Regions from separate parts of the Arthrobacter sp. NicSoilB4 genome, predicted to be linked through region 4. Evidence: predicted binding sites of a transcription regulator. Region 4 holds the regulator's gene; each other region holds the start of a gene.

Region 1 (3,188 bases), 620 kb from region 4:
GTCCACCACCCAGTCGGCTTCCTGGATGGTGTCCTCGTCGTGCTCCACCACGATCAGTGTGTTTCCGAGGTCCCGCAGCCGCGTGAGGGTCTCGATCAGGCGCCGGTTGTCGCGCTGGTGCAGGCCGATGGAGGGCTCGTCCAGGACGTAGAGCACACCCACGAGGCCGGAGCCGATCTGGGTGGCCAGCCGTATGCGCTGGGCCTCGCCGCCGGACAGGGTGCCCGACGGGCGCTCCAGGTTCAGATACTCCAGGCCGACGTCGAGCAGGAAGGTCAGGCGGGCCTGGATCTCCTTGAGGACCTGGTTCGCGATCTGGGCTTCACGGCCGGTGAGCACCAGGTGGTCCAGGAAGTGGGCGCATTCGCGCATCGGCAGGGCGGCGACCTCGGCGATCGATTTGCCGTTGATCAGCACCGAGAGCGACGCCGGGTTCAGGCGCGCGCCGTTGCAGGCGGGGCACGGGATCTGCCGCATGTATTCCTCGTACCGGTCGCGGGCAGAGTCCGAGTCCGTTTCGAGGTGCTTGCGGTGGACGTACTGGATGACGCCCTCGAAACCGGTGCTGTACTTGCGTTCCCGGCCGAAGCGGTTCCGGTACTGCACCACGACTTTGTGGTCCTTGCCGTGCAGCACGGTCTGGCGGGCGTCCTCGGAGAGCTTGTCCCACGGGGTGGTCATCGAGAAGCCGAGTTCCTTGGCCAGGCCGTCGAGCAGGCGGTTCCAGTACTCCGTCGTGGCGGTGCCGAGGGACCACGGCGCGATGGCCCCCTCCGAGAGGGACAGTTCCCCGTTCGGGATGATGAGTTCCTCATCCACTTCCAGCTTGGTGCCGATGCCGCTGCAGGCCGAGCAGGCACCGAAGGGGTTGTTGAAGGAGAAGGAGCGGGGTTCGATCTCGTCGATCGCGAGCGGGTGCTCGTTGGGGCAGGCGAGGTGCTCGGAGAAAGCCCTGATCCGTTCGGGATCGTCCGCGTCGAGGTCGACGAACTCGGCAAGGATCCGCCCCTCGGCCAGGCCGAGTGCGGTTTCCACCGAGTCGGTGAGTCGCTGGCTGATGCCTTCCTTGACCACCAGCCGGTCAACCACCACTTCGATGGTGTGCTTGAACTGCTTGCCGAGCTTGGGGGGATCACTGAGCTGGATCAGCTTGTCATCGACCCGGGCCCGCGAGTAGCCCTTGGCCGTGAGCTCCTTGAACAGCTCGACGAATTCGCCCTTGCGGCCGCGGACCACCGGGGCGAGGACCTGGAAACGGGTGCCCTCCGGCAGTTCCAGCAGCTGGTCGACGATCTGCTGCGGTGTCTGCTTCGTGACGGGCTCGCCGCACACAGGGCAGTGCGGGCGGCCGACACGGGCCCACAGGAGGCGCATGTAGTCGTAGATCTCGGTGATTGTGCCCACGGTCGAGCGGGGGTTCTTGCTCGTGGATTTCTGGTCGATGGACACCGCGGGCGAGAGTCCCTCGATGAAGTCGACGTCGGGCTTGTCCACCTGGCCCAGGAACTGCCGGGCGTAGGCGGAGAGCGATTCAACGTAGCGCCGCTGGCCCTCGGCGAAGATCGTGTCGAACGCGAGCGAGGATTTGCCCGAACCCGAGAGCCCCGTGAACACGATCATGGAATCGCGCGGCAGGTCCAGGTCCACGTTGCGCAGGTTGTGCTCCCGCGCGCCCTTGACGACGAGCCGGGACATGTCCGGACGTGTCACCGCGGGGCGGGTTCCGACGGCGCGGCCCGGCTTTGCGGAGCCCTCCGGAACGGCACGCTCCGGAACTGCGGCGGTCTGGGTATCAACGGCTGGATCTTCAGCTACGGCTTTAGGCACGCTACCAATGCTAATCGAAAACTTCTTCGAATATCCATTCCCGGCTGTGTCCCGCGCCGGGGGCCGCCGGCCGTTGTGTTGGTGGCGGCCTACTCGCGGTCGTAGGCGGCGGCGAGCAGCTGGACGGCCTCGGCGAAGCTGGCACCCTGGGCCTTGGCCGAGGCGGCGAATTCGGCGGCGGCTGCGGAAAGCGAGCTCCAGGCCTCGTCCCGGGCGCACACCACCGTCCCGTTCCGGCCCCGCGTCACCACGACGCCGGCGGCCTCCAGTTCCTTGTAGGCGCGCGCCACGGTGTGGGGAGCGACGGCCAGCTCGCCGGCGAGGCTCCGGACCGCGGGGAGCTTCGTCCCCGGCGCGAGGGTCCCGTTGTCGGCGCGTTCAATGATGTTGAGCCGGAGCTGTTCAAACAGGGGGACGGTACTGGCCGGATTGGGCCGCCAGGCACCGGGAAACGGCGCGACTGATGTTGCTGACGTGTCACTGGTCGTCACTGTCCGGGCTCCAGTGCGCTCCTGCGCTGTTCGCGGCGGGCGAACTGCGCCTCGTACAGCTCCACGTAGAGTCCACCCCTGGCCATCAGCTGCTGATGGGTCCCTTGCTCAACGATCCGTCCTTGGTCCATGACCAGAATTAGATCAGCGTCCCGCACGGTGGACAAGCGGTGGGCTATCACGAAGCTCGTGCGGCCCTGCCGGAGCCGCTGCATCGCCTGCCGGATCTGCACTTCGGTGCGGCTATCGACGGAGCTGGTGGCCTCGTCGAGGATCAGGATGCTGCGGCCCGCCAGGTGCGCCCTGGCGATGGAGACGAGCTGGCGCTGGCCGCGGCTCAGTGAGTCGCCGTCGTTGCCGAGCATGGTGGCGTAGCCGCCGGGCAGAGCACGGACGAACTGGTCCACGTGGCTGGCCTGCGCCGCGGCCAGAATCTCCGCTTCGCCGGCGCCGGGCCGCCCATACGCAATGTTGTCCCGGATGCTGCCGGTGAACAGCCAGGCGTCCTGCAGGACCGTGCCGAACCCGGCCCGCAGTTCATCCCGCGGCAATGCCGCGATGTCCGTGCCGTCGACGGTGATCCGGCCGGAATCCAGTTCGTAGAAGCGCATCAGGAGATTCACCACTGTGGTCTTGCCTGCGCCGGTGTGGCCGACGACCGCCACGGTCTGCCCGGGTTCGACGGTGAAGGACAGGTCCTGGACCACGGGCGAGGCGGGGCTGTAGCCGAAGGTGACATGTTCAAAGGCAACCCGGCCCGCGCCGTCCGGCCCTGCCCCGGACGGCGCTGTCACGGGCGGCCCTGCCCCGGCCGGAGCTGCTCCGGACCCGGCGGCTGCCGGGACGGCGGCGGCTGCCGGGACGGCGGAG
Region 2 (3,188 bases), on a different replicon from region 4:
TCGGGTCGGTCCGGACCTGAAGACCGTGGGTCTGGGCGGGGGCTTCGATGGTGGTGGTCATGGGGGTGCGTTCTTTCGTGGTGCTGTCGTGCGGGTGTATTAGGCGGCTTTTACGAGGGGGAGTTCGTCCCAGTGTGTGGTGTAGCGGGGGGAGAGCATGTCCCGTTTCATGGTCCAGTCCGGCCCGCCCCGGATGCCGCCGTGGCCCATGCCGATGGAGCCGCGCCCGTACCGGCGGGTGATGTCTTCCAGCAGTGTCCCGATGTGGCGTTCCTCGTGTGCGTTTTCGAACAGGGCCAGGGGTGCCTGGTTGCCGGAGGGTCTCAGGTCGGTGACCATGATCCCGGCCCTGGCGTAGCGGATGCCCTCGCAGATGCGGGGGAGGAGGGCGTGGGCGGCTTTGGTCAGGATCACGGGGTCCGCGGTGGGCATCGGCAGTGGCACGCAGACCGAGGGGTAGGAGGTGTCGTTGGGGTTGAAGTGTGAGGTGCCGGCGAACGCGGTGAGGACCTTGGCCTGGAGGCCGTGTTTGGCCAGCCGGGCCGAGGCCTGCTGGCCGTAGACGCTCATGACCTGCCGGATCCCGGCGGCGGTGGTGATGGGGGTGGCGAAGGAGCGGGAGAAGATGAGCTGGTCCCTCCCAATGCGTTCTTCTTCCATCGGGATGCAGGGGGTGCCCTGCAGTTCCAGGACGGTGCGCATCATGACCACGGAGAAGCGGTCCCGGATCATCACCGGATCCGCCCGGGACAGGTCAAGGATGGTGTGAATTCCCAGGGCGTTGAGGCGTTTGGTCAGCCGGGTGGCGACACCCCAGATCTCTATCACCGACAATCGGCGCATCAGCCCTTCCCTTTCCGGGACGGGAACGGAGTCCCAGTGGCAGACCCCGTCGAAGGCCGGGTTGTTCTTCGCCCATTTATTCGCCAGCTTCGCCAGGGTCTTCGTGGGCGCGATCCCGACACAGACCGGAACGCCGACGTTCCGCCGCACGGTCGCCTTCATGGTCCGGCCCAGGGCCCGGAGTTCCTCCGGGGTGCCTTTGACTCCGAGGAACGCCTCGTCGATGCTGTACACCTCCAGCCAGGCGCTGTACCTGCCGAGCAGCTCCATGACCCGGGCGCTGATGTCCCCGTAGAGCTCGTAGTTGCTCGAGAGGGCAACAAGTCCCCATTCCTTGGCCCGCGGGGCGAGTTTGAACCACGGCTCACCCATGGCGATACCGAGCGCTTTGGCCTCTGGGGACCGGGTGACGGCACAGCCATCATTGTTGGAGAGCACGATGACGGGCCGGCCCTCCAAGGACGGGTCGAACGCACGCTCGGCCGAGGCATAGAAAGAGTTCACATCCACGTGCGCGATCTGCGGCATCAGCCGCATGAGAGTCGGTTTAGACATTGCCGGCCTCGCGCCGGCAGATTTCCCGTTTAACGCAATAGCGCCACTTAAACATGGTGCAGGCACCGGGTAGCGACGCCCCAGATGACCAGGTCGGACAAGGACGGCACCCGGATGTCCGGGTAAGCCGGGTTCTCCGCCTGCAGCACCACCCGTGTACCCGCGATCCGCAGCCGTTTGATCGTCAGCTCCCCGTCCAGGACGGCGACGACCACGGACCCGTCCACCGGTTCCAGGGCCCGGTTGACGATCAGCTCGTCCCCGTCGCTGATCCCGGCGCCGGTCATCGAGTCCCCGGAGACCCGCACGACATAGGTGCTCGTGACGTCCTTGATCAGGTGCTCATTCAAATCGATCCGGCCATCAAAATAGTCCTGCGCGGGCGAGGGATACCCGGCCGCAACAGCGACCGGAGAGATCAGCACCGACAACAACGATGCGCCCGCATCTATCACGCGGGGACCAACAACAACGCCCACAACACACCTTTTATTCGAATATATCTTCGAATAATCATAACTCCCGGGACTGACAGGAACCACCAGTCGGGGGAATGGCCGCCGGCCGTCAGGGTTGAACGCCAGTGGGGACAGGGCGGGTTCTCACCAACGTCGCAACAGGCGTCTTTTGAAGTTAGCAGTCGGGTTCGCAGCTGCGGTTCTCTTCGAAAGTATTTTCGGCCTTTCATGACCGGCGCGTGACCTGAGCGTCGATGCCGGCCCACCGAATGAGCCTGACAGTTCGTGCGGCTGCCTGATTGCAATTCGCGTGAGCTACGCCTGCCTACGCAGTGGAAAGTGTTGAGTGGATTGCGGCTTGAAGATCTGCCTGCGGCGGCAAGCCTGCAAGTCCTCCGGGGGTTCGGTAAACCCGGCATGCCAGGGCCGGCGACGCTGGCGAGTGAAACAGATCGCGGCCTTCCGCGATGAAGGATGGGGAGCCGTGAAAGCCCAGGGCCTCGGCCTGCTCGTCGCTGGTCAATTCCACAACGAGCACGTCTCCGCTGACGCCTTCGGCTGCCAGGGCCCGGCGGAACAGTGCCAGGGCCGGAGTGCTGTTCGGGCATTCGGGAATGATCCGCAACTCGTAGTTCATCCCACCAGTATCTCCACGTGTCGGCTCAAAGTACAGAATTGCATGAATACAGTCATGGATGTACTTTGGCTGTATGGAAACCCTCACTCAGGCGCCCGTGCTGGCCCGCTTCGGCTACGCGGTCTCGGACCCGACCCGCGCCCGTGTCCTTTTGGCACTTTCGGAAGCCCCGTCGTATCCGTCGGACCTGGCTGATTCGCTGGGGGTGTCGAGGCAGAGCATGTCCAATCACCTGACATGCCTGCGCGGCTGCGGCCTGGTCGTTGCGGTTCCTGATGGGCGGCGGAGCCGCTATGAGCTGGCGGATCCCCGGCTTGGCCACGCCATCAAGGACCTGATCGGTGTTGTTCTTGCGGTGGACCCGGCGTGCTGCGCTCCGGACGGGGAGTGCTTCGCATGACGACTCTGATCCACGCACCAAGTCCGGATCGGCGCGCGGTGTTGAGCCGCAGGATCAGACTGTTCGCGGCCGCGACCATCACCTATAACGTCGTCGAGGCTGTCGTGGCGCTCTGGGCCGGCGGCGTCGCGGATTCGTCGGCGCTGATCGGCTTCGGGCTGGATTCGGTCATTGAAGTGACCTCGGCTCTGGCGTTGTCATGGCAGTTCTCTGCCAAGGACCCTGAGCGGCGTGAGCACGTGACGTTGCGGATCATCGCGATTTCCTTCTTTGCCCTGGCTGCGTTCGTGGCCGT
Region 3 (3,188 bases), 890 kb from region 4:
GGATGACGTGGCTGGGGGAACCGGGGAACTCCATGCGTTGAATCTCCTGCCTGCCTATTGGTCCCGTGGACTGGGCTCCGCACTGTTCCTGGCCTCGGTGGAGGGGCTTCGCGCCATGGGCTATGAACGTGCGTAACTCTGGGTCGCTGACGGAAACGGCCGCGCCATCCGCTTCTAGGAAAAAGCATGGCTGGTGCCCGGACGGCCGGACCAAGCAGGATGCCCGCTTTGATCCGCCGCTGCCCGTCGGGGAGCCAGCATCCCCGAAGGCCCGGGGGAGGCGCGGGTCAGAGTGTGACTTTTCCGCCGCCGTCGACCCCCCAGCTGGGATTGAAGGCGACCTCCCAGCGGTAGCCGTCGGGATCGGCGAAGTAGCCGGTGTAGCCGCCCCAGGACTGGGTCTTAGGCTCGGCGATGATCGCCGCTCCGGCGGCCTCGGCCTCCGCCATCACCCAGTCGACTTCCGCAGCGCTGCCCAGGTTGTGGCTCAGGGTGATGGAGGGAACGCCGGCGGGGGGATCAACGGCAGCTTCGGCCTGCATCTGCCCGGCATCCCAGAGCGAGAGGATGAGGCCGTGGTTGGCCTGGATGAACAGGACCTCGCCCCGGACTTCCCGGTGGACGGGCCAGCCCAGGCCATCTACATAGAAACTACGGGAGGCGTCAACACTGCGGACTCCCAGTGAGATTAAATCGACTCGTGGCTGCATCATTCGATACTGTCATGCACATGTCCACAAATCACCAAGACGAAAAAGCTGCCAAGGCCGACCGGGAGCAGCTCGCTGCTGTGCGGGTGGCCGTGGACGAGGTGGACGAGCAGATCGTGTCGCTGATCGGCCGCCGCGAGCGCCTGATCCGGATCGCCGGAACCCTCAAGGCCGACAGCGCCGAAGTGCGTGCCCCGGGCCGGGTGGAGCGGGTTATCGAGCATGTCCGCGCCACGGCGGAACAAAAGGACATCGACGTCGACCTTGTAGAGAAGACCTACCGTGCCATGATCGACGCGTTCATCACGCTCGAGCTGGAAGTCTACAAAGCCAGCTCCTAGAGCGTGGGGGCCTAGAGGGCCTCCGCCACCGGGACGTTTGCCTGGTAGTCGCGGCCGTCGCAGTCGCTGAAGGCCGTCATGAGGTGCCCCTTGGCCAGGCCCATGATGGTGCTGAGCGGAAAGTGCCCGGTAATGGTGTTGCCGGAGTGCTCCACTCCCTTGAGGTCAAAGTTCTCCTCTGTGCCGTCATGACTGAAGCAGTAGAAGGACACGGCTTCCCCGTTCATGAACTCGATCCCCATTCGTCGCTGGTGGGAATGATCCGGGGTCGCGGCTACCAGCCCCACCACGTAGGCGCCCTGGCCGGGGATGTTTCCGTCTATATCGAACTTCGCCACCAAGGACGTGTCCTCGGCGGCGATGCTGACGTGCTTCAGAAGTGCGTTATGGGAGCTCATGGCTCAATCCTGCTACCTGTGCCTGCGTCCGTCCACCCCTGATCTAGGTTTTGCCCCGGCACCGTCGTAGACTGGAACTGTTCGAAAATATGTTCGAACGGTTGCTGGCTGCTATAGCCAGATTGTTAGGCCAGATGGTTCTTGCAGATGGTGGTCCGGGAGGCGCGATGGGCATGTTCAGCGAGTCGGTAGACGTCGTCTGCACACCCTCAGGCCAGCCCCTGGAGCTGGACTGGGCGGGCCGGCACTACGCCGTCTGCGCCGAACCGGTCCGCTGGTTTGAGCGCCGCCAGTGGTGGGCGGAAGAGCAGCGGGCGCCGCTGGGCAGCGGCCCGGGACTCGTGGACCATGAGATCTGGCGGGTCCAGGTGCGCCGGGCAGGTTCCCCCGACCCCGAACCCCTCACCCTTGACCTCACCCGGCATGTCGGCAGCGGACGCTGGCGCCTGCTGCGGATCCATGACGCCCTGCTTCACCGGAAGCCCGAATCAGCATGAGCTTCACCCATCTCCATGTCTCCACCGCCTTCAGTGCCCACTATGGGGTCTCCTGGCCGGATGAGCTGGCGGCCGCCGCCGCAGCAGACGGGGCGACGGCGCTCGCCTGCACTGACCGCGACGGCCTCTACGGGACGGTCAAGCACCTGAGGGCCTGCATGGCGGCCGGGCTGGACCCGGTCGTCGGGGTGGACCTTGCGGTCTTTGACGACGACGGCGACCTCCGCACCCAGGTGGGGGGACGCGTCGTCGTGCTGGCCCACGGGCACAACAACGGTGCCGGCTACCGAGCACTGTGCCGGCTGATCTCCGATGCGCATGCCCGCACCACGGGCAAAGCCGGGGGAGTGGTGCCCGTCGCCGTTACCCGGGCTGAGCTGGCCTCCCGCACCCTGCACCCTGAAACGCTCAAGCCGGTGCTGACCGTGCTGATTGGACCCGACTCCGACGTGGGACGCGCCATGGGCGGGAGGCGCTACCTGCGCCCCCGCACCCTGTTCAAGCGCTGGCTCGACGCCATGCCGCCCGGAACCATCGCCGCCGAGGTGGTCAGCCAGCTCAGCCCGCCCGGGGAACCGCTGAGCACCGCCCACGCGGTACGGATGCTCAAGCTTGCCGCCGAACACGGGGTCCCCGCCGTGCTGAGCAACGCCGTGCGGTACGTGGCCGAGGACGGGGCGGCCACCGCGGATGTGCTGGATTCGGCCCGCACCCTGAAATCGCTGCCCGAACTTTCCGCCGCCCCGCTGCTGCAGCCCAACGGGCAGGGCTGGCTCAAATCCGCGGCGCAAATGCTCCAGCTCGGCAAGGAGATCATGCACGCCGCCGGATACGGCGCCGCTGACCTCAAGAGCCTTATGGCCCAGACGGAGGCGCTCGCGGACCGCTGCCGGATGGACCCAGTGACGGACATGGGGTGGAAACAGCCGGTAGTACCGGAAGCCTCGGTGATCGGGATCGCCGGGGACGCCCTCGTGGAGCTCACCCTGCGGTGTGAAGCCGGCATCAGCCGGCGGTTCCCCGGGATCACGGGCAAAGCCGCCGGGGAGCTGCGCTCGCGGCTGGAACACGAGCTGCGGATCATCGACAGCCTGGGCTTCGCCGCATACTTCCTGACCGTCGCCGAAGTTTCCCGGATGATCCTGGACATGGGGGTCCGGGCCGCAGCCCGAGGTTCGGGGGCATCCAGCCTGGTCAACTACCTGATCGACGTCAGCCAGGTGAATCCGCTGCAGCACGATC
Region 4 (3,188 bases):
GCGAGAACCGCGAGGTGGTCTGGTTTTCCCGCAACAGCACCTTTGACCCGCAGCAGGGCTACTCCCAGCCGGATGAGTCGGCCCCGGCGCTGGTCAATATCGCCCCGCTCAGCGTCGCCGGACGGCTCCGGGAGGGCCTGTTCGCAGACCACACCGTCATCCTGACCTCGGCCACGCTGGCCATAGGGTCCGCTTTCGAACCGGCCGCCGGCGGCCTGGGCCTGGTGGGGCCCGGCGCCCCCAGCTGGACCGGCGTTGACGTCGGCTCTCCGTTCGAATACCCCAAGCAGGGCATCCTGTACGTTGCCAAGCACCTGCCCAAGCCCGGCCGGGGCACGTCCCCGGAAGCGCTTGACGAGCTCGAAAAGCTGATCAGGGCCTCCGGCGGCGGGGCACTGTGCCTGTTCTCTTCACGGCGCGCCGCCGAAGACGCCGCCGAGGCCCTGCGGCCACGGCTGGACATGAGCATCCTCTGCCAGGGGGATTCGACCATGACGGCGCTGGTGAAGCAGTTCGCCGACGAACCGGACACCTGCCTCTTCGGCACCATGTCGCTGTGGCAGGGTGTCGACGTGCCGGGGACGTCCTGCCGCCTCGTGGTGATCGACAGGATTCCGTTCCCGCGGCCCGATGATCCCCTGATGACGGCGCGGTCCCGGGCAGTGGCCCAGGCCGGTGGCAACGGCTTTATGAGTGTTTCCGCGACGCACGCCGCCATCCGCCTTGCCCAGGGCGCCGGCCGGCTGATCCGCACGACGACGGACAAGGGCGTGGTGGCTGTGCTGGACTCGCGGCTGTCCACCGAACGTTACGGGGGATTCCTCCGCGCCGCCCTGCCGCCGTTCTGGCCCACCACGGACCCCGCGATCGCCCTCGCGGCCCTGGAGAGGCTCGCGCAGGAATCAGGGCGGCCCGGGACGTAGCTCCCAGCGGCTGTGGCGTTCCTGCCCGGTTGTCCGGGAGGGAACGCGAAAGGCCCCGTCCGGCGTGAATCGGCGGCGGGGCCCTGTTCGCAGGCAACGGGAGGCCCGGACTGGGAGGCCTGGTCCTAGAGGGAGCGCAGCACCGAGACGACTTTCCCCATGATGACGGCGTGATCGCCGAGGATGGGCTCGTACTGGGTGTTCTGCGGCAGCAGCCAGGTGTGGCCGTCACGCTGGCGGAAGGTCTTTACGGTTGCCTCGTCGTCCAGCAGGGCGGCCACAATGTCACCGTTGACGGCATCGCCCTGGCGGCGCACAACCACCCAGTCACCGTCGCAGATGGCCGCGTCAATCATCGAGTCACCGGCAACCTTGAGCATAAAGAGTTCGCCGTGGCCCACCAGCTGGCGGGGCAGGGGCATAACGTCTTCAACGACCTGGTCGGCCAGGATCGGTCCGCCGGCGGCGATCCGGCCGACCAGCGGCACCATGGCGGTATCCGTGGCACTGGCCAGCTCAGAAACAGACAAGCCGCCCACACTGCGCAGGCCGCTTGGCTTCTCAACCCCTGAAATCTTCGTGGTCCCCTCATCGAGGGTCAACGGCATCAGCACTTCCATGGCGCGCGGGCGCTTGGGATCGCGCCTCAGGTAGCCGAGCTTTTCAAGCTGCGAAAGCTGGTGGGTGACGCTGGAGAGGCTCGCCAGGCCGACGGTATCGCCGATTTCGCGCATCGACGGCGGGTAGCCGTTGTCCGTGACGGAGCGCTGGATGGTCTCCAGGATCTTCTTTTGCCGGACGGTGAGGCTTTTGGGAGGCCGGGCCGCCTGCGGGCTCCGCGCGGAGGCCCTGCCGCCAGTGGCTTGTGCTGCCATGTTCGCCAACGCCTTTCCGTTCCGCCCGGCCGCTGTGGCTGCAGCTGCCGGGAACTTCCGGCCTGAAATGTCAGACCCTGCTGATCAACTGCAGAAGTGGTTGTTCTTTGACTCAAACGTAGGCCAGCCACACAGCTTTTTCAAACATTTGTTCTAGCGAGTCTCGACAATGTTCGTCAATAGGTGCTAAAACAGAACAAGCAGGGTTCGAATATGTGTTCTAGTTTTACGAAGCTCGGGTAGAACGAATCGTTCGGTTCTTTGTTCGAAGGTCAGGCCGGTTCGCGGCGGGTACGTGGAGTACGTCGGGCGGCACAGTATGGTCCAGGAGGGCTCAGTTCATGTCAGCATCAAGCGCGTTTCACGACACTTTCGGCCGCGACGCATTCGGCGACTACGGCCGGCCCGGCACCGGCACCGGCACCGGCACCGGCACAGGTCAGCCCGGCCAGCCCAGCTCCGGCGGGCGTGCCAAGCAGGCACAACAGGCGCCGCTGAGGCTCACCAGGCGGGGGCGTTTCGTCTTCATCGGAGTGCCGCTGATCCTGCTGGCCGCCCTGGTTCTTTCCCTCAGCGGCTTCCTCAATGCTCCGGCAAAGGCGGCGGACTCTGCCGCCGAGCTCTCACTGACTCCCACAGTCACGGTGACGGTGCAGCCCGGTGAGTCCTTGTGGGCCATCGCCGCAGCGGTGGCGCCCGAGCGGGACCCCCGCGATGTCGTCGCCGACATCATCCAGCTGAACAACCTCGAGGCCGCCAGGGTCGTGCCGGGCCAGGCCCTCTTCATTCCGTCCAACTAGTTCCTGCCGTCCAAGTAGCTCAGGGCCCCGTCGGGCCGTCGCCGGGCGCCCCGCAGGCCGCCGGGCCGCCCTGCAAGCGTCACAGTTTCGGGGCACGCGGCGATCTCACTTAAACTGGGCTGGTGACTGACCAGCTAGAGCGCCTGAACCGACTTCCCCTCCGGACGAACCTGCGGGGCCTGACCCCCTACGGGGCACCGCAGCTGGACGTCCCTATCCTGCTCAACGTCAACGAGAACACCCACGGCGTCCCGGCCGACGTCCGCGCCGCCATCTCCGAGGCCGTCACGATTGCCGCCGCCGGGCTGAACCGCTATCCGGACCGTGAATTCACGGAGCTGCGCGAGGCCCTGGCCGAATACCTCGGACACGGATTGGGTGCGGACAACATCTGGGCCGCGAACGGTTCCAACGAGGTTCTCCAGCAGATCCTCCAGGCCTTCGGCGGCCCGGGCCGCACCGCCCTTGGCTTCCCTCCCACGTACTCCATGTACCCGCTGCTGGCTTCCGGCACGGACACCGGGTACATCGCCGGGGTTCGCGCGGATGACTACGGACTGAGTGCCGAATCGGCCGCCCGGCAGGTCCGC

Evidence for each region. Region 4 encodes LexA, which represses DNA repair genes until DNA is damaged. Its sites were predicted from a motif close to TCGAACANNTGTTCGA; they were not measured.
Region 1: a site for LexA is predicted at 1,842-1,857, ahead of uvrA (excinuclease ABC subunit UvrA). Genes of this name have one in related genera too.
Region 2: a site for LexA is predicted at 1,892-1,907, ahead of umuD (translesion error-prone DNA polymerase V autoproteolytic subunit). Genes of this name have one in related genera too.
Region 3: a site for LexA is predicted at 1,531-1,546, ahead of LDO13_RS10240 (DUF6504 family protein). Genes of this name have one in related genera too.

The regions. Positions count from the first base shown of each region.
Region 1 covers NZ_AP024653.1:2,007,379-2,010,566, reverse strand. Annotated here, with positions in the region: gene uvrA (excinuclease ABC subunit UvrA) at 1-1,695, opposite strand, end outside; gene LDO13_RS09030 (GntR family transcriptional regulator) at 1,917-2,318, opposite strand; gene LDO13_RS09025 (ABC transporter ATP-binding protein) at 2,315-3,188, opposite strand, start outside.
Region 2 covers NZ_AP024654.1:42,548-45,735, reverse strand. Annotated here, with positions in the region: gene LDO13_RS18480 (hypothetical protein) at 1-61, opposite strand, end outside; gene LDO13_RS18475 (Y-family DNA polymerase) at 100-1,398, opposite strand; gene umuD (translesion error-prone DNA polymerase V autoproteolytic subunit) at 1,446-1,877, opposite strand; gene LDO13_RS18465 (hypothetical protein) at 2,182-2,493, opposite strand; gene LDO13_RS18460 (metalloregulator ArsR/SmtB family transcription factor) at 2,567-2,893, shown strand; gene LDO13_RS18455 (cation transporter) at 2,890-3,188, shown strand, end outside.
Region 3 covers NZ_AP024653.1:2,276,879-2,280,066, reverse strand. Annotated here, with positions in the region: gene LDO13_RS10255 (VOC family protein) at 288-710, opposite strand; gene LDO13_RS10250 (chorismate mutase) at 725-1,051, shown strand; gene LDO13_RS10245 (hypothetical protein) at 1,063-1,449, opposite strand; gene LDO13_RS10240 (DUF6504 family protein) at 1,617-1,946, shown strand; gene dnaE (DNA polymerase III subunit alpha) at 1,943-3,188, shown strand, end outside.
Region 4 covers NZ_AP024653.1:1,390,703-1,393,890, forward strand. Annotated here, with positions in the region: gene LDO13_RS06215 (ATP-dependent DNA helicase) at 1-923, shown strand, start outside; gene lexA (transcriptional repressor LexA) at 1,049-1,798, opposite strand; gene LDO13_RS06225 (LysM peptidoglycan-binding domain-containing protein) at 2,140-2,598, shown strand; gene LDO13_RS06230 (histidinol-phosphate transaminase) at 2,721-3,188, shown strand, end outside.